4 regions of the Pseudomonas sp. PGPPP1 genome follow, and region 4 is predicted to be linked to each of the others. Evidence: predicted binding sites of a transcription regulator. Region 4 holds the regulator's gene; each other region holds the start of a gene.
The links. The regulator FliA, encoded in region 4, starts transcription of late flagellar genes. The targets are predictions, from matches to a motif close to CTAAAGTTTNNNNNNNNNNNGCCGNTAA.
Positions count from the first base shown of each region.

Region 1: a site for FliA is predicted at 2,148-2,175, ahead of CFE47_RS04415 (methyl-accepting chemotaxis protein). Genes of this name have one in related genera too.
Region 2: a site for FliA is predicted at 1,584-1,611, ahead of CFE47_RS29900 (methyl-accepting chemotaxis protein). Genes of this name have one in related genera too.
Region 3: a site for FliA is predicted at 1,676-1,703, ahead of CFE47_RS13340 (flagellin N-terminal helical domain-containing protein). Genes of this name have one in related genera too.

Region 1 is NZ_NKIG01000001.1:966,261-971,215, reverse strand. Features, by position in the region: gene pnuC (nicotinamide riboside transporter PnuC) at 1-344, opposite strand, end outside; gene CFE47_RS04415 (methyl-accepting chemotaxis protein) at 446-2,080, opposite strand; gene CFE47_RS04410 (undecaprenyl-diphosphate phosphatase) at 2,300-3,130, shown strand; gene CFE47_RS04405 (DUF1294 domain-containing protein) at 3,127-3,510, shown strand; gene CFE47_RS04400 (MmcQ/YjbR family DNA-binding protein) at 3,499-3,855, opposite strand; gene CFE47_RS04395 (LysR substrate-binding domain-containing protein) at 3,852-4,760, opposite strand; gene CFE47_RS04390 (FMN-dependent NADH-azoreductase) at 4,885-4,955, shown strand, end outside.
Region 2 is NZ_NKIG01000048.1:21,351-26,305, forward strand. Features, by position in the region: gene CFE47_RS29890 (NorM family multidrug efflux MATE transporter) at 1-465, opposite strand, end outside; gene CFE47_RS29895 (LysR substrate-binding domain-containing protein) at 614-1,534, shown strand; gene CFE47_RS29900 (methyl-accepting chemotaxis protein) at 1,711-3,687, shown strand; gene CFE47_RS29905 (YifB family Mg chelatase-like AAA ATPase) at 3,892-4,955, opposite strand, start outside.
Region 3 is NZ_NKIG01000010.1:14,207-19,161, reverse strand. Features, by position in the region: gene CFE47_RS13350 (flagellar hook-associated protein 3) at 1-309, shown strand, start outside; gene CFE47_RS13345 (ketoacyl-ACP synthase III) at 588-1,517, shown strand; gene CFE47_RS13340 (flagellin N-terminal helical domain-containing protein) at 1,785-3,536, shown strand; gene CFE47_RS13335 (flagellar protein FlaG) at 3,609-3,953, shown strand; gene fliD (flagellar filament capping protein FliD) at 4,036-4,955, shown strand, end outside.
Region 4 is NZ_NKIG01000033.1:56,848-61,802, forward strand. Features, by position in the region: gene CFE47_RS26690 (chemotaxis protein CheA) at 1-292, opposite strand, end outside; gene CFE47_RS26695 (protein phosphatase CheZ) at 304-1,092, opposite strand; gene CFE47_RS26700 (chemotaxis response regulator CheY) at 1,111-1,485, opposite strand; gene fliA (RNA polymerase sigma factor FliA) at 1,652-2,392, opposite strand; gene fleN (flagellar synthesis regulator FleN) at 2,389-3,222, opposite strand; gene flhF (flagellar biosynthesis GTPase FlhF) at 3,327-4,643, opposite strand; gene flhA (flagellar biosynthesis protein FlhA) at 4,655-4,955, opposite strand, start outside.

The DNA.
Region 1 (4,955 bases), on a different contig from region 4:
CACGGTTGGGCTGCGTCGGTCCAGTGCGCCATGGCCGCGCCGAGCAACAGGCTGCCGACGGCGCCCACTGCCAGGCTGGTCATGATCGCAGGCCAGCCCAGGCTCGTGACCTGGCGGCCTTGCTTGACCTCGCCTGCGCGTGTCCATTGCCACCAGCCATACACTTGCAGCGCGGCGTAGACCACCTGCAACAGCATGTCCGAATAGAGCTTCACGTCATAAAACACCCAGGTGTACAGCAACACCATCACCAGGCCGATGGGCCAGCACCAGGGGTTTTGCTTGACCGTCAGCCAGACAGCGATCACCCCCAGGGCAGCGGCGAACAGTTCAAGCCCGGACATGGCGGTTCCTTGGGAGCGTGGGAGAGGGCGGGGATTGTAACCAAAGAAGATTGGCGTAGGAATTGATCGTTCCCACGCCCCGCGTGGGAATGATCAGTGGGCTAGACCTTGAACTGGCGCAGCAGGCCGTCGAGTTGTTCACTCAAACCGCGCAGATGGGCGCTGGCCACACTGGACTGCTCGGCCGCCAACGCGGTGCTGTGGGACAAACCGGCGGCTTGGGTGACGTTCTGGTTGATGTCTTCCACCACATGCGCCTGTTGCAACGTGGCGCTGGCAATCGACGCGTTCAGGCCATTGAGGTTGCGCAGTGCCTGGCCGATAGCGGTAAGACTGGCCCCGGCCTGGCCGGCTTGCTCGATGGTCAGTTGCGAGGCGCTGTGGCTGTCGCTGATCACCTTGACCGCCGCTTCCGAGTGACCTTGCAGCCGCTCGATCATCGCCTGGATCTCGGCAGTGGATTTTTGTGTGCGTTGGGCCAGCAACCGCACTTCATCGGCCACCACCGCAAAGCCACGGCCTTGCTCGCCGGCGCGGGCGGCTTCAATCGCGGCGTTGAGCGCCAGCAGGTTGGTCTGGTCGGCAATCGAGCGGATCACTTCCAGTACGCCGCCAATCTGCGTGCTTTCGCTGGACAGGGTGCGGATTACCTCAACGGCTTGGCTGATGGTGGTGGAGAGCTGGTCGATCTGCTGCAGGCTGCCGTCGATGTTCACTTGGCCTTGTTGCGCCTGGGCCTGGGCATCGCGCATTTCGCTGGCCGCGTGTTCGGCGTTCTTGGCCACGTCCTGCACGCCGTAGGTGACTTCGTTGATGGCAGTGGCCACCAGCTCCATCTGTTGCGACTGCTGTTGGCTACGGTCGTGGGCCTGGGTGGCGTTGTTGCCCAGCTCCATGGAGGATTGGCCCAGTGCGTTGGCGCACACCTGCAACTGGCTGACCACTTGGCGTAGCTTGGCGGTGAAACTGTTGAAGTGGTGGGAGAGCTGGGTGATTTCATCCCGGCCGTGGGTGTCGAGGCTGCGGGTCAGGTCGCTTTCGCCACTGGCGATGTTGCCCATCGCGCTCACCGCCGCCTGCAGCGGGCGCACGATGCTGCGGGCGATCAGCGCCACCAGCAACGCCATGATTGCGGCGATAACCAGGCCCATCAAGGACGCATTCCAGACTTGCCCCCTGAACTCGGCCTGCACGTCATCCACGTACACGCCGGAACCGATGATCCAGCCCCAGGGTTCGAACAATTGGATATACGAGGTCTTGGCCACCGGGGCGTCTGCGCCCGGCTTGGGCCAGCGGTAATTTACGACGCCCGCGCCCTTGGCCTTGGCCAGCAGCACGAATTCGTTGAACACCGCAAACCCATCCGGGTCGCGGATGGCCGAAAGGTTCTGGCCGTCCAGCTTTGGGTTGGCTGGATGCATGATCATCACGGGAGTGAGGTCGTTGATCCAGAAGTAGTCGTCATGGTCGTAGCGCAACCCACGCACCGCACTCAGGGCTTGTTTCTGCGCCGACTCGCGGGTCATGACGCCGCTGGTTTCGAGGCCGTGATAAAACGTCAGGATCCCGCTGGCGGTCTGCACCACGTGTTGGGTCTGTTGGCGCTTGGCCTGGTAAAGGTCGCCGTGAATCTGCTTGAGCATCAGCAAACCCAGGGCCAGCAGCATCAGAACGGCGACTATCAGGATCAGCCAGAGACGGCGGCTGATCGACATACTGCGCAAACTGTTCATCGTCCTGTCACTCCATGCTTTTTATAATTGTGGGCGCTGCATCGACTTTTCCCGCGTGTCTGATAGGCTTTCGGCCTGAAATCGGGAAACCTGAGTACTGTCTGATTTCTCACGGAATTTTCCGTACCGGCGTTGAGTTCCAACACCGGGTCTTGTCGTCAGTGAACCACTAAAAAAGATTATCGAGGCATGCCAATGAGCATGACCTTTGGGGGAAGCATGGATTTTTGGACCGCCATACAGGCATTGATTCTTGGCGTGGTGGAGGGGCTCACGGAGTTCCTGCCGATCTCCAGCACCGGCCACCAGATCATCGTTGCCGACTTGATCGGGTTCGGCGGCGAGCGCTTCGAGGCGTTTAACATCATTATCCAACTGGGTGCGATTCTCGCGGTGGTCTGGGAGTTTCGCCGCAAGATCCTGGACGTGGTCATCGGCTTGCCGACCCAGCGCAAGGCCCAGCGCTTCACGGTTAACCTGATCATCGCGGTGTTGCCGGCAGTGGTGCTGGGGGTGATTTTCGCCGACCTGATCAAGCATTACCTGTTCAACCCGATCACCGTGGCTGCGGCGCTGGTGGTGGGCGGCATCATCATGCTGTGGGCCGAGCGTCGCCAGCACCGGACGCACGCTGAAACCGTCGACGAGATCACCTGGAAAGATGCAATCAAGATCGGCTTTGCCCAGTGCCTTGCGATGATTCCGGGCACTTCGCGTTCCGGCGCGACGATCATCGGCGGCCTGCTGTTTGGCCTGTCGCGCAAGACCGCCACCGAGTTCTCGTTCTTCCTGGCCATGCCGACCATGGTCGGTGCGGCGGTGTATTCGGGCTACAAGTACCGCCACCTGTTCCAGCCGGATGACCTGCCGGTGTTTGCCATCGGTTTTGTCACCTCGTTCATCTTCGCGATGATCGCGGTCAAGGCCTTGCTCAAGTTCATCGCCAGCCACAGCTATGCAGCGTTTGCCTGGTACCGGATCGCGTTCGGCTTGGTGATCCTGGCCACGTGGCAGTTTGGCTGGATCGACTGGACTGCGGTCAAGCCATGAGCATCCAGTACCCACGCTTGAAAGCGGCGATCTTTGTGCTGCTGTGCGCTGCGCCGCTGACGGGGTCGGTATTGGTGTGGCTGCGCGGTGAGACCATCATTCCGTTGGCGGCCTATGGGGTGGTCAGCCTGATAGCGTTCTTCCTGTATTGGAGCGACAAGCGCAAGGCGCAGACTGACCGCTGGCGCACCCCGGAAAACATCTTGCACGCCGTGGAGTTGGCGGGCGGTTGGCCGGGGGCGTTGATTGCCCAGCAGGTGTTCCGGCACAAGACGCGCAAGGTGTCTTACCAGGTGCTGTTCTGGGTGATTGTGCTGTTGCATGAGGTGTTCTGGCTCGACCAGTTATTCCTCGGCGGTACCCTGTTGTCAGTCCTCTAGCAATAAACCGATCTGCGTGCGCTTGGGCAGTTTGCTCACCACCAACTGGTGGGAGCGCTGCAGCAGGCCACGCAACTCCTCAGCGCCCAGTGGGTAGGGCGTGTCCATGATGATCCACTGCGCGCGTGCCAAGTAGGGCGCCGGGTGGATGCCTGGGCGGTCCACGTGGCCCAGGAACAGCTCCTTGTCGACCTTGAACGCCAGCGAATCGCCGCGCAGGCCCTGCAGGGCAAACATCTTGTTGCCGGCAATCGAGAACACACGTACGCCGCCCCACTTATAGTCTTCGCGCGCGCCCGGCAGGCTCAGGCAGAAACGGGCGACTTGGTCTTCGGTCATTTTCATAGCAAACGGTCTCCGCAGCCTTTGAAGCCTTCTTCCAGGTAGTCGATCCAGGCACGAATGGCCGGCAGAACGCCGCGCCGATGCGGGTACACGGCCTGCAACCAGCCGCCCGGCAACGACCATTCCGGCAGCAGTTGCACCAACTGGCCCCTGGCGAGTTCTTCTTCGCAATACATCATCGGCAGTACGGTAAAGCCCAGGCCCATGATCGCGCTGGCCTTGCGTACGATGAAGTCGTCGATGCCCAGGCGGGCCTCCATCACCAGTTCATGGGGGTTGCCCTGCGGGTCGAGAATGCGCTGGTGCACCATGCGGTCGGCCTCCAACGCGCCGAGCACCGGTAACTGCCGCAGATCATCGAGGGTGTCGATCTGCTTGTCGTGCATAAAGATGGGGCTGGCCACCAGCACCGTTTGGGCGCGGCGCAAGCGCTTGGTCACCAGCAGTGGGTCCTCATCCCCCAGCTCGCGTACGCGCAGGGCCACGTCAATGCCTTCGGCAACCAGGTCGACACGGCGGTTGACCAAGGTCATCTCCAGTTGCACCTGGGGATGGGCGGCGAGAAACCCCGCCACCAACTCCGGCAGGATGTGCTGGGCCATGCCCACCGGACAGCTGACCCGCAGTCGCCCACGGGGCTCGCTGGACATGCTGGCCACGGCCTCATCGGCCATTTCCGCTTCCAGCAACATCGCTTGGCAATGGCGCAGGTAACGCTCGCCGACGGCGGTGAGGGTGAGTTGGCGGGTGGTGCGTTGCAGCAGGCGTGCGCCGAGGCGTTCTTCCAGCTCGGCAATACGCCGCGAGAGGCGCGACTTGGGAATCCCCAGCAGTCGCCCGGCGGCCGCGAAGCCGCCGGCTTCGACGACTTTGGCGAAATAGTAGAGGTCGTTGAGGTCTTGCATGGTCAACCTATTGTCCTGTCAGTGGGACAAACTATCGCATTTAAGCCGCCTTATCGGCTATTGGTTTCATGCGTAGGATTGGCTCATCTGATCGCCACTGACGATCCTACCCCGGAGAACTCAAATGAAACTGTTGCATATCGATTCCAGCATCCTCGGCGACAACTCGGCTTCCCGTCAGCTCAGCGCGGGCGT
Region 2 (4,955 bases), on a different contig from region 4:
GGCGCTGGTGAACCCGCGAAGGGCCATGAAACTCAAATAACCGGGCAGGGCGAACGGCAGGATCGTCAGGAATTGTCCCGCCGAATGCACGTTGGTTTCGGTCTGGCCAAACATCAACAGCAGCGGCTTGAGGTTCCACAGCAGCAAGCCGGCGGCCAGGGCCATCAGCCAGGCGAGCCACAGCCCCGCCTGGGTCAGACGGGTGGCGCCCTCAATGTCGCCTGCGCCATGACGGATCGCCACCAGGGTGCCCACGGCAGCGATCACGCCGATGCAGAAGATCGACACGAACGAATAACTGGCCGCGCCCAGGCCGCCACCGGCCAGGGCTTCAGGGCTCAGGCGCGCCATCATCAGGGTGTCGGTCAGCACCATCAGCATGTGCGCCAACTGTGAGGCAATCAACGGCCCCGACAGCCGTAGAATGGCCCAGAGTTCGGTACGTGCCGGATGCTGCATGATCATCACGCTCAAATAGTCAGAGGGTTGTGGAAGGGTTGATTCTCGGCGCTCCCAGCGCTTCGCACAAAGGGATAAAAGCGATCGTCAGCATGACTAAAACTCATGTATGTGAATCTGATAGGGTGCGGTATTGCTCTGTAGGAATTTTCAGATGTCTCGTCGTCTTCCTCCGCTTTATGCCCTTCGCGCATTTGAGGCGGCTTCTCGGCACAACTCATTCACCCGTGCAGCAGAAGAACTGTCGATTACCCAAAGCGCGGTAAGCCGGCATATCCGTACGCTGGAGGAGCATTTCGCCTGCCGTCTGTTCCAGCGCAGCGGGCGTACTCTGCAACTCACCGAGGCCGCTCGCCTGCTGTTGCCCGGCGTGCGTGAGGGGTTCGCCGCGCTGGAGCGCGCCTGCCATACCCTGAACGCCGAAGATGACATCCTGCGCATGAAGGCGCCGTCCACACTGACCATGCGCTGGTTGCTGGCGCGGCTCAGCCGATTTCGGGCAGTGCAGCCGGGCAATGAGGTGCAACTCACTAGCGCCTGGATGAGCGTGGACGAAGTCGACTTCAACCAGGAGCCGTTCGACTGCGCAGTGCTGCTGAGCTACGGGCATTTTCCGGCGGACTGGGAGGCCTGCTACCTGTTCCCCGAATTATTGATCCCCGTGGGCGCGCCGAACCTGTTGGAAGACGGCCCCTGGGATGCCGAGCGCCTGGCAACCGCCGAGTTGCTGCACCCCACGCCGGATCGCCGCGATTGGCGCAACTGGCTGGAGCGCATGGGCCTGTCATCGCAGATATCGCTCAAGGGCGGGCAAGTGTTCGATACCCTGGAATTGGGCATGATCGCCGCTGCGCGGGGTTATGGCGTGTCCATGGGGGATTTGCTGATGGTGGCCGAAGACGTTGCCCAGGGACGGCTGAGCCTGCCTTGGCCGACCGCTGTTGCCAGTGGGGAAAACTATTACCTGGTGTGGCCGAAAACCCGCCCCGGCGGCGAGCGATTGCGCCGGTTGGCGGACTTTCTTCAAGGTGAAGTCAAGGCGATGGAGCTGCCTGCGGTCGAGCGCCTCGACTGAGTGCCTGTGACCGTTCGTGCAATCGTTTGCGCGATAACCCTGTGATTCGCTCAAGTATTGATCGCGCGCGCCGAAGTAGGTGTGTTGGAACCATCGTGCACCAACGCTTCCCACTAGATAATTTGCCGAGTAGCGCTATGAGATCAGGATGATCCTGGCCTCGGCCAGGAGCTGTCATGTCTCAACCTCGCGCTCGGATCGCCTCCCAGCTAGGCCTCGCGTTAGCCGTGATTCTGGCTGTCGTTATCAGCGGCAGTACCGTGTTTGCCTTGCGTTCCCTCGACTCCGCCAACCTCGATACCCGAGAGGAACACCTGGCCAGCGAGGCGCGCTTGCTCGCCGACCAACTCAATACCTTCCACAGCACCTTGCGCGAGAGCACCCAGCGTTTGAGCGGGTTGTTTGAAAAGCGCTTTGGCGCCGGTTTGAGTGTGCGTGCGGACCAGCCGGTGACGGTGGCAGGCGTGCAGACCCCAAGCCTGTATTTGGGCAGCGATGTGTTGAACAACGATTTCGATGAGGTCGATGAGTTCAAGGACAACTCGGGCGGCGTAGCCACTGTGTTTGTGCGCAATGGCGAGGACTTTATTCGCGTCAGCACTTCGCTGACCAAGCAGGACGGCAGCCGCGCGATCGGCACTGCGCTGGATCACCAGCACCCGGCCTATCAACGTTTGCTGGGCGGGCAAGGCTACGTTGGCCGCGCGGTGCTGTTCGAACGCTCTTACATGACCCAATACACACCGGTGCGCGATGCTGCTGGCAAGGTCATTGCGGTGCTGTTTGTCGGCTTCGACTATACCGATGCGCAGAACGCCCAGTTCGACAACCTCAAGCGGTTCCGTATCGGCAAGACCGGCTCCTTGGCGTTGCTGGATGAGCAAAAGCATTGGCTGGTGCCGCCGGCGGGCGTGCAGGCGTTGGACCCGGCGATCCCACTGATGCTCGACCTGGCAAAAACGCCGGGCAAGGGGCGCTTCTGGAGTGACAAGAACGAAGATTTCTACAGTGTCTCGGTGCCGTTCGAAGGGGGCCCGTGGTCGGTCGTAGCGAGCATGCCGAAGTCGGAGATCCGCGAAGTGACGTGGGCGGTGGGCATCCGCCTGGTGATCGGTAGCGTACTGGCGATGTTGTTCGCGGTGGGTGCCGCGGTCTGGCTGCTGCGCAGCAAATTGCAGCCCTTGAGCGACCTGGTGCGTCAGGCCGAGGCGTTGGGCGCGGGCGACCTGAGCGTACGTCTGAATGTTTCCAGCCATGATGAAATCGGCCAGTTGGCGCGCAGCTTCAACCAGATGGGTGAGGCGCTGTCGACCATGGTCTCGCATATTCGCAAGGCGGCCGAAGAGGTCAACAGCCGGGCAAAGGCGTTGTCCGGGTTGTCCGGTGGTGCGTATGAAGGCATGGAGCAGCAATCCGGTGAAATCACCAGCATGGCCGGCGCGGTGGAGGAGTTCAGCGCCACCTCGTTGAATATCGCCGACAACATGGGCAACACCGAACGCTTGGCACAGGAAAACGCCCAGCAAACCCGTATCGGCCGCACGTCGATGCAAGAGGCGTCGTCGTCCCTGGAGCACATCGCCACGGCGCTCAATAGCACCGCCACGGTGATCAACACGTTGGGCCAGCGCTCCCAGGAAATCGGCGGGATCGTCGGTGTGATTACTTCCATCGCCGAGCAGACCAATTTGCTTGCGCTGAACGCCGCGATCGAGGCAGCGCGTGCCGGTGAGCAAGGCCGCGGGTTTGCAGTGGTTGCTGACGAAGTGCGCAACCTGGCGTCGCGCACTCGCCAAGCCACCGACGAAATCTCCGGAATGATCCAGAGCATCCAGCAGGAAACCGGTAACGCCATTACCACGATGGAACACGGCAATGTGCTGATGCAGGAGGGGCTGTCGCGCAACGCAGACGTGGCTTCGGCCCTGGCGCGCATTGACGAACAAAGTCGTTCGGCAGGGCAGCAATTCGCCGCCATCACCACCGCCACCCACGAGCAGAGCAGCACCGCGACCTTGCTGAGCAGCAACTTGCAGAGTATTGCGTTGGCCAACAGTGAGCAGCGTGAAGTGGTGTCGAATTTGGCGATTACGGCCAAAGAGTTGGAAACGTTGGCGGCGGGCTTGCGTCAGGAGGTAGACCGCTTCCGCTGACGCGCCTCGGATCGAGTTTTTATAGCAACGAAGCGCGATAGCGCTGTAGTGAGCGGGCTTGTCCCGCGCTGGGCTGCGAAGCGGCCCTAAACCCAGACTACTCGGTTTTCCTGAAACGCCGCGGCGACCCTATTGGGGCCGCTGCGCAGCCCGGCGCGGGGCAAGCCCGCTCACTACGGGCATGCGATCTTTTGCTGGCCAGGCTTAAGTAATCGCCGCCGGGCGGTATTGCAGGGCCTCTTGCAGATGGTGGCGAGCGATGGCGGCAGCTTGCTCCAAGTCTGCCAAGGTGCGCGCCACTTTCAACAGTCTGTGAGCCGCCCGCAGCGACAGCGTCAGCCGTTCACAGGCGGCCTCCAGCCAGCCTTCATCGATCTTCGACAGCTGGCAGTGCTTGCGCAGCCCGGGTAGGTCCAGGAATGCATTGGCGCAGCCTTGGCGCCGTAGCTGGCGTTCACGGGCGTCGGCCACGAGTTTTGATGCACTCGCCGTATCGTCACCGGCCTGCGGTGTTGGGTTCAGCGCAGTGCTCTCCCGTGCAACGGTCAGGTGCAGGTCGATGCGGTCCAGTAGCGGCCCGGAAAGCTTGTTGCGGTAGCGCTGGATCTGCTCCGGCGTACAGCGACAGCGCCCGCTGGGCTCACCCAAGTAGCCGCAAGGGCATGGGTTCATCGCCGCCACCAGTTGAAAGCGTGCCGGGAAACTCACCCGGTCGCGTGCGCGGGAAATCACGATATGGCCTGACTCCAACGGCTCTCGAAGCACCTCCAACACCTTGCGATCAAACTCCGGCAACTCATCCAGAAACAGCACGCCGTGATGGGCCAGGGTAATTTCCCCCGGTTGGGGTTTTGATCCGCCGCCCACCAATGCGGGCCCTGATGCTGAGTGGTGGGGCTGGCGAAAGGGTCGATGGGGCCAGTGGCTCAGCGGCGCGAGGCTGACTACGGACTGAATCGCCGCCACTTCCAACGCCTCCTGCTCGCTCAGCGGTGGCAGCAAGCCCGGCAAGCGGCTGGCGAGTAGGGTCTTGCCGGTTCCCGGCGGCCCGCTGAATAGCAGGTTGTGTGCGCCTGCCGCCGCAATCAGCAGTGCGCGCTTGGCGGCTAGCTGGCCCTGTACTTCACTCAAGTCCGGATAAGGCTTGTTTAGATACAGCAAACCATCGGACTTGTAAGGCTCTATCGGCTGATGTCCGTTCAGGTGCGCGACCACCTGTAGCAGGTGGTCCACCGCAATGACTTTCAAGCCCGACGCCAGGCACGCTT
Region 3 (4,955 bases), on a different contig from region 4:
GCAGATGGTAAGCCTGCCGCGCAAAAGGAACTCAAGGACGTGGTTGCTCGCTCCATCGGCAACCTGGCTAACTCCAAAATGCAGGTTGACCAAGTGCGCGGTTCAATCGGCGCTCGCGGTAACGCTTTGGATATACAAGCTGATCAAAACACCAGCCTGGGCATCGCCAATGACTCGACCATGAGTTCGCTAGGGAACATCGATTTGGCAGAAGCGTCGATCAACCTGAGCTTGCAGCAAACCATGTTGCAGGCGTCGCAACTGGCATTCGTGAAAATCTCGCAGTTGAGCCTGTTCAACAAGATGTAAGCGCCAGTACCTCAAGCGGCCCAGCCTGGAAACAGGCTGGGCCGTTGTCGTTTCTACGGCTTAATTGTTTGAAGGTTTTGCATAAACCACAGACAATTAGGTGACCTGTGAGTCATAAAGCGCATCTTCACTGTATCGTGTGAAAAGGATAAGTCGTCGCAGGGCCTTTACGGGGCGGCTTTCAGCGAGTTTTTTGCGGGGTTATCCCCTTTTATTGTCAGCACTCGGCGGGGCAGCTCGCGGGGTGATCTCCAGCTATTTAGTATTGGGAAGCCACAATGATTGGCATAAAAAGCATCGCCAGTTACGTGCCGGCCGACGGGATCGATAACTACGCCCAGGGTGCCAAATTCGCCAAGGATGAAGAATTCATCATTGGCAAGATCGGTTCGGCGTTCCTGCCGCGCAAGGAAGCTGCGCAGGAAACCTCCGATCTGTGTGTCGAGGCGGTCAACGCTTTGTTTGCCAATAACCCGGATTTGAAGCGCGAGTCCATTGACGCGCTGATCGTCGTCACCCAGAACGGTGATGAAGAGGGTTTGCCCCACACTGCGGCCATCGTCCAGGACAAACTGGGCCTGCCGACCCACGTTGCTGCGTTCGATATCTCCCTGGGCTGCTCCGGCTACGTCTACGGCATCTACGCGATGAAAGGCTTCATGGAAGCCGCCGGCCTGAAAAACGGCCTGCTGATCACCGCCGACCCGTATTCGAAGATCGTCGACCCGGAAGACCGCAACACCACCATGCTGTTCGGTGATGCCGCCACCGCGACCTGGATGGGCGAAGACGCTCCCTGGTTGCTGGGCAAGTCCAAGTTCGGCACCGACGGTTCCGGCGCGCCGCACCTCAAGGTCAGCGATGGCGTGTTCTTCATGAACGGCCGCCAGGTGTTCAACTTCGCATTGCTTAAAGTGCCGGCACATTTGCACGAGCTGCTCAATGAGTCGGACCTCAAGGCTGACGAGATCGATGCGTTCTGCATCCACCAGGGCAGTGCGGCCATCGTCGACGCCGTGGCGCGTCGTTTTGAAGATGCGCCGGTGGACAAGTTCATCAAGGACATGGTCGAGACCGGCAACACCGTGTCGTCGAGCATTCCGCTGTTGCTGGAAAAGCACGTGATGGACGCCACCTGGAAGCGTGTCGCCATCAGTGGTTTTGGTGTGGGCCTGTCGTGGGGCTCGGCGATTCTCTATCGCCCGTGACACGATAATAGGCGGCACAACAAAACGCCGATGATCGAGAGATCATCGGCGTTTTTTATTTGGCGCCAGAAAAGCCAATGAAACCGGGGTTTGGCTCCTGCGTAAGCCCTTGAATTGCAAGGGGTGGCACGGCGCCATTAAAAAAATCAAAAAAAAACCTCAAGCAACCGGCACACACGACGATAACTATTACGAAGGTTCTCTAGGCCACACCCGGCGGTTGCCAGGGCCGGAAGCCGCAGTAAACAACCCCACGAGGATTTCGTCATGGCTTTAACAGTAAACACCAACATCACTTCCCTGTCCGTTCAGAAAAACCTGAACAAAGCCGGTGATGCTCTGAGCACCTCGATGACTCGCCTGTCTTCCGGCCTGAAAATCAACAGCGCCAAAGACGACGCCGCTGGCATGCAAATCGCCAACCGTCTGACCTCCCAGGTTAAAGGCATGACCGTTGCCATCGCCAACGCCAACAACGGTACTTCCATCGCCCAGACCGCTGAAGGCGCGATGCAAGAGTCGACCAACATTCTGCAACGTCTGCGTGAACTGGCTCTGCAGTCCGCGAACGGTGATAAAAGCGACGCTGACCGTGCTTCCCTGCAACAAGAATTCACCGCTAAATCTGGTGAGCTGACCCGTATCGCCCAAACCACTACCTTCGGTGGTCGTAACCTGCTGGACGGTTCGTTCCAGAACGTTGCTTTCCAGATCGGTTCTGACGCTAACCAAACTATCTCTTTCGGCATGAGCGACCTGAGCGCTACCGGCCTGAAGGGTACTTACAGCGAAGCTAAGCTGGATGGTTCTACTACCACTCTGTCGGCTTCCGTAACCGGTAATGCTGTTGTTCTGCCAGGTGGCACACCGGCTAGCAGCACCACCACGCCTTTCACCCGTACCGCTGCTGTTGGTGCCACTCTTGGTACTGCTGAAACCATCACGGTCAATGGCGGCACTGCTGTTAACCTGCTGGCCGCTGATACGCTGACCGATGTTGTAACTAAAATTAACACCGCTGCTGGTAGCACCATTGCTGCTGACGATGGTGGCGGCAATCTGGTTCTGACCTCGGGCTCCGCTATCACTGTTACTGGTGCAGGCGCTCTGGCTACTACTCTGGCTGGTGCTGCTGCAGCTGGTGGTGGCGTAACCACTAACGTTGCTGCTGTTCCAGGCAAACTGGCTGCTGCCGCTGAAATCAACATCAATGGCACCAACGTTGCTTTCGCTGCGAACGACGACCTGGCTGCTATCGCTGGCAAAATCAACACCTCCAACACCGCCAACAAGTTCGGCGTTACCGCTTCGGTATCCGCTGACGGTCGTCTGCAACTGGCTTCGGCTGATGGCAAGGCTATCAAACTGGGTAACGGTACTGGTGTTGCTGCCAACGGCGGTGCGGGTGCACTAGCTAAACTGGGTCTGTCGGCTGGTACTACCGAAGCCAAACTGGCTTCCGCTACTTCGGTTAGCCTGAACGGCACCGAAGTTAAGTTCACCGCGGGCTCCACCATGGCCGACATCGTGTCGTCCATCAACAGCGCCAGCACCGGTGTAACTGCCAGCAAAAACGCTGACAACACCCTGAACCTGTTCTCCACCAAGGACATCACCGTTGCCGATGGTAGCGCGGGTACTGGCCTGACCACTCTGGGTCTGACCGCTGCCGCTGCTGCACCGACCACCGCTACCAAAATGGACACCACCGTTGCCGACCTGAGCATCCTGAACGCTGCCAGCGCTCAGCAAACCATCCAGGCTCTGGAAGGTGCGATCCAGCAAGTAGACAGCCAGCGTTCCCAGCTGGGTGCGGTTCAGAACCGTTTCGACAGCACCGTGGCCAACCTGCAAAGCATCACTGAAAACTCCACCGCAGCCCGTAGCCGCGTACAGGACGCCGACTTCGCTTCCGAAGCCGCTGAACTGACCAAGCAACAAACTCTGCAACAAGCATCCACCGCTATCCTGTCCCAGGCTAACCAGCTGGGCTCCGCTGTACTGAAGCTGCTTCAGTAACATCGGTAGCGGTTAGATAACGGAAGGGTGCGTCTACGTGCCCTTCCGTTTTTTCAGTTATGAGGTGATGACATGGACATGAGCATTAAGTTGAACGCGTCTTACCCGGCTGGCACCGCCCAGGCTGCTGTTGCGACTGCGACCCAAGCCCTGCCTGCAACCGAGACGACACAGGCTGGCACTGCACAGCCGCCGCGCGAAGCGCTGGAAAAAGCAGTGACCGATATTCGTGAATTTGTGCAGGCTTCCCAGCGAAACCTGGACTTTTCCATCGACGATTCCACCGGTCGTGTTGTGGTCAAAGTGATCGCTACCGACAGCGGTGAAGTGATTCGACAGATTCCATCCGAGACTGCGCTGAAATTGGCGCAAGACCTGAGCAAGGCCAGCAGCGTGCTGTTTGACAGCAAGGCTTGAGTTGGCACGAAACATGTCTCTGATTGCCGAATAGGCGACACTGCGCCAAGAAAGCGGCAGCCACAGAACAGGAGAAGAACAAATGGCGAGTTCAACGATTACCGGCCCGGGCTCGGGCTACGACACCCAAGGCATTGTGAAGGCACTGGTGGCGGCGGAAAAAGCCCCCAAGCAGTCCCAGATCACCAAGGCGCAAACAGACACTACCACCCAGCTGTCGGCTGTGGGTTCGGTCAAGAGTGCATTGGAAGCCTACCGGACGGCGATCACCAAGTTGAACAGCACTTCTTCGTTCAACGGCCTGGCGGCGACCACTTCCGATGACAAGACGGTAAAAGCCACCCTGGGTGACGGTGCCTCCAGCGGCAAGTACACGCTGGTGGTGGATAACCTGGCCACGTCGTCGAAAGTCACCAGCAAGTTGTTCACCGGCGCCTCTGCGGTGGCTAACCCGGGTGAAGAAAACCAGACCCTGACGATCAACCAGTCCGGCAAGAGCTACAACGTGATCATCACGGGTGGTTCGACCCTGCAACAGGTTCGTGAGTCCATCAACACCCAGCTTTCGGCCCAGGGCATCAGTGCCAACGTACTGAGCGATGCCAGTGGTGCGCGCCTGGTGATCGGCTCCAGCACCAGCGGCGTCGGCACCGACATCACCCTCAGCGGCGACTCCGACTTGGCTGCCGGCTACACCGCAGGCCCGGCCGCGCAAAACGCCAAGTATTCCATCGACGGTATCGCGATGGAGTCCACCAGCAACACCGTGACGTCCGCCATCAGCGGCGTGACCCTGGAATTGGTTGCGCCGACGGATGCCAACAAGTCCACCACCATCACCGTGGCCAGCAACCCGGCCACCTTGAAGACCTCGGTGCAGTCCTTCGTCACCGCGTATAACGCCCTGATGACGGCGATCAATGCCCAGACCAAAGTCACCGCCACCGGCGACCAAGCCACTACCACGGCGGGCGCACTGACGGGCGATGCGGGGATGCGTGA
Region 4 (4,955 bases):
CATCCAGTGCTTCGAGAATCACGTCCATCAATTCCGAATCAACGTGACGCTCACCCTTGCGCAGGATGTCGAACACGTTCTCGGCGATGTGGCAGCACTCCACCAGCTCATGGAGCTGGAGGAAGCCGGCGCCCCCTTTTACAGTGTGAAAACCGCGAAAAATTGCATTGAGCAGGTTCGCATCATCCGGTCGGCTTTCCAGCTCGACCAGTTGCTCGGACAACTGCTCTAAAATTTCGCCGGCCTCTACAAGGAAATCCTGAAGGATTTCTTCATCGGCGCCGAAGCTCATGTGGGTGCTCCTTAGAAGCCTAAACTGGATAACAGGTCATCAACATCATCTTGACCCGATACAACGTCTTCACGTTTATCGGCATGAATCTGCGGACCTTCACCCTTGGCGAGATGTTTTTGCGGATCTTTTTCCGAGAGGATCGCTTCGCGGTCATGTTCGATGCCGGCAAAACGGTCAACCTGGCCTGCCATGAGCACCAATTTGAGCAAATTGCTTTCCACTTCGGTGACCAGCTGGGTCACGCGCTTGATCACCTGACCGGTGAGGTCCTGGTAATCCTGGGCCAGCAGAATGTCGTTGAGGTTGCTGGAAACCGTGCGGTTCTCCTGCTCGCTGCGAGACAGAAAACCTTCAACCCGACGCGCCAACTCACGAAACTCTTCAGCCCCCACTTCACGGCGCATGAAGCGGCCCCAGTCAACGCTGAGGGCCTGGGCTTCAGTGGCCATGCCGTTGACCAGAGGCGTGGCGTTTTCCACCAGGTCCATGGTGCGATTAGCCGCCGCCTCAGTCAGCCTGACCACATAGGACAGGCGTTCGGTGGCATCCGTAATTTGCGAGATTTCCTCGGCCTGGGGCATGTGCGGGTCAATCTGAAAATTGACGATCGCACTGTGCAGCTCGCGTGTGAGCTTGCCCACTTCCTGGTACAGGCCGCGGTCACGGGTCTGGTTGAGCTCATGGATTAACTGCACCGCGTCGCCGAACTGGCCTTTTTCAAGGCTGTCGACCAACTGGTGAGCATGCTTTTTCAGGGTCGACTCGAAGTCTCCCTGTGATGTTTCTTTATGCTCCATAGCTCCCCCGCGATGGCATTAGCCGTGGATGCGTTCGAAGATTTTCTCGATCTTCTCTTTCAAGGCCAGTGCAGTGAAAGGCTTGACCACGTAACCGTTGACCCCGGCCTGGGCGGCTTCGATGATCTGCTCACGCTTGGCTTCGGCGGTCACCATCAGCACAGGAAGGCTGCGCAGTTTTTCGTCAGCGCGCACGTGGCGCAGCAAGTCGATACCGGTCATGCCCGGCATGTTCCAGTCCGTTACCAGAAAGTCGATGCTCCCGCTGTTGAGGATCGGAATCGCCGTAATGCCGTCATCCGCCTCGACCGTGTTTGTGAACCCAAGGTCACGCAACAGGTTTTTTATGATCCGCCGCATCGTTGAGAAGTCATCAACGATGAGGATTTTCATGTTCTTGTCCAATTCGACCTCCAAGCAGTCTTAAACGCGCCCAGCACCTGGACGCGCCATTTCAATCAACAGGCATTACACAAAAAGGACTGCCGGGGTACCACGGAGCGCCCCCGCGAAAGCCTGCGGCTTCACGGTCTCGTCTGCAGTGTCCCCACACTGCCTGTCAGCGCGCTCGCCACTCTCCCAAACGCCCCCGCAAGCGGGCTGCGCACTGGCTGTGCAACTGGCTGACTCGTGATTCGCTGACCCCCAGGACCTCACCGATTTCCTTGAGGTTCAGCTCTTCGTCGTAGTACAGCGCCAACACCAGTCGCTCACGCTCCGGCAAATTGGCTATCGCGTCCGCCAACGCCCCCTGGAAGCGTTCATCTTCCAGGTCGCGCGACGGCTCAAGATGAGCACTCGCGCCGTCCTCGTGCAGCCCTTCGTGTTCGCCGTCCTGCAAGAGGTCGTCGAAACTGAACAGGCGGCTGCCCAAGGTATCGTTCAAAATCCCGTAGTAATCGTCGAGACTCAATTGGAGTTCGGCCGCAACTTCATGATCTTTAGCGTCGCGACCGGTTTTTGCTTCAATTGCGCGAATTGCATCACTGACCATGCGCGTATTGCGATGCACCGAACGCGGTGCCCAGTCACCTTTACGGACCTCGTCGAGCATCGCACCCCGGATACGGATACCCGCATACGTCTCGAAACTCGCCCCCTTGCTCGCGTCGTATTTGGTCGACACTTCGAGCAGGCCGATCATGCCCGCCTGGATCAGGTCTTCGACCTGGACGCTGGCGGGCAGGCGTGCCAGCAGGTGATAGGCGATGCGCTTGACCAGCGGCGCGTAGCGCTCGATCAACTCGCCCTGGCTGTCACGGGCAGACTTCTTGTACGCGTTGTAGCCGGTCGCTGTCATAGCACGGGTCCTGCGCTCGTCTGATGCACCAATCGCTCGACGAAAAACTCCAGATGCCCCCGAGGGTTGGCGGGCAATGGCCAGGTATCGACCTTCTGGGCAATGGCCTTGAACGCCAGTGCGCATTTCGAACGAGGGAACGCTTCATAGACCGCACGCTGCTTTTGCACGGCCTTGCGCACACACTCGTCATAGGGAACTGCGCCGACATATTGTAAGGCGACATCGAGGAAGCGATCCGTGACCTTGGTCAACTTCGCGAACAGGTTTCGCCCTTCCTGCGGGCTTTGGGCCATGTTGGCCAATACGCGGAAGCGGTTCATGCCGTAGTCACGGTTAAGCAGTTTGATCAGGGCGTAGGCGTCGGTGATCGAGGTGGGTTCATCGCAGACCACCAGCAGGACTTCCTGCGCCGCGCGCACAAAGCTGACCACGGACTCGCCGATCCCGGCGGCGGTGTCGATCACCAGCACGTCGAGGTTGTCGCCAATATCGCTGAACGCCTGGATCAGGCCGGCATGCTGCGCCGGGCTCAGGTGCACCATGCTCTGGGTACCGGAGGCGGCCGGTACGATGCGGATGCCACCCGGGCCCTGGAGCAGCACATCGCGCAGCTCGCAGCGCCCTTCGATGACATCGGCGAGGGTGTGTTTGGGTGTCAGCCCGAGCAGAACGTCGACGTTCGCCAGCCCCAGGTCAGCATCCAGCAGCATGACGCGACGGCCAAGCTCTGCCAGGGCCAGGGACAAATTCACTGACACGTTAGTTTTCCCGACGCCACCTTTGCCGCCGGTCACCGCGATCACCTGTACGGGATGCATGCTGCCCATTTTATTTCTTTACCTTGTCTTGCTTAGACGCAGGCTACATGGCTTGGCCGCGTGTATCTTGCAGACCATCGATGTAGGTACATTTCACGGTGTTCGTCCTGCCCTCAACCCACCCGCTTTGCCGGGTTGTGGTAAAGGTCGGCGAACATATCGGCCATCGCTTCCTCGCTAGGCTCTTCTTGCATTTGCACACTGACTGCACGGCTGACCAACTGATGACGACGCGGCAGATGCAGGTCATCCGGAATCCGCGGGCCATCGGTCAGGTAGGCGACCGGCAATTCGTGGCTGATAGCCAGGCTCAACACCTCGCCAAGGCTCGCGGTTTCATCCAGTTTAGTCAGGATGCAACCGGCCAGCCCGCAACGTTTGTAGCTGTGGTACGCAGCCGTCAGAACCTGTTTCTGGCTAGTGGTTGCAAGCACCAGGTAATTTTTTGACTTGATGCCACGTCCGGCCAGGCTTTCCAACTGCATGCGCAGCGCCGGATCACTGGCTTGCAGGCCGGCGGTATCGATCAGCACCACGCGTTTGCGCAGCAATGGGTCGAGGGCGTTGGCCAGGGACTGGCCCGGATCGACGTGGGTCACCGACACATTGAGGATGCGCCCCAAGGTCTTGAGCTGCTCCTGGGCACCGATACGATAGCTGTCCATGCTCACCAGCGCGATATTCTGCGCGCCGTACTTGAGCACGTAACGCGCCGCCAGCTTGGCCAGGGTGGTGGTCTTGCCCATGCCGGCAGGGCCGACCATGGCGATCACACCGCCCTCTTCCAGGGGTTCGATTTCCGGGGTGACGATCATCCGCGCCAAATGGGCCAGCAACATGCGCCAGGCCTGGCGAGGTTCTTCGATTTCGGTGGTCAACGCCAGCAGGTCGCGGGACAACGGGCCGGACAGGCCAATGCGTTGCAGGCGGCGCCACAGGTTGGCCTGTTGCGGCTTGCTGCCTTGCAACTGCGACCATGCCAGCGAGCCCAGCTGCACTTCCAGCAGTTCGCGCAGGCCATTGAGTTCAAAGCGCATCGAGTCGAACACGCGCGCATCGACTGCGGCGGCCGGGGCTGGCGCGGCAGGACGTGGCGGCTCGACAAAGGTCGGCTCAACCAGCGGCTCGGCAGCCGTCAGCGGCAAGCCGGCGAACAACTGGCGATTGGTGGTGGCGTCGCTGTCGCCACGCATGCTCAGCTCAGCCTGGGCCGAGACGATGCGCGAGGCGGTCTTGCGCAGCTCGTCTTCAAGCTCCATGTTCGGCACGCGGGGCGCCAGTGCCTGGGGGGTGTAATCCAGGGCAGCCGTCAGCTCGACACCGCCGGCAATACGACGGTTACCGATAATCGCGGCGTCGGCGCCCAGCTCATCACGTACCAGTTTCATGGCCTGACGCATATCGGCGGCGAAAAAACGCTTAACTTGCATAACCCACTACCTCAGCCGTTGGGCCCTACTGTCGCGACGATAGTCACTTGCTTGTTGTCAGGAATTTCCTGATAAGCCAAAACGTGCAAATTCGGAACTGCCAGGCGTCCAAACCGCGACAACATCGCTCGGACCGGGCCCGCCACCAGCAGAATCACCGGTTGGCCCTGCATTTCCTGGCGCTGCGCGGCGTCGATCAACGAACGCTGCAGTTTTTCAGCCATGCTTGGCTCCAGCAGAACGCCCTCTTCCTGGCCTTGTCCTGCCTTCTGGATACTATTGAGCAATATTTGTTCCAACCTTGGTTCCAAG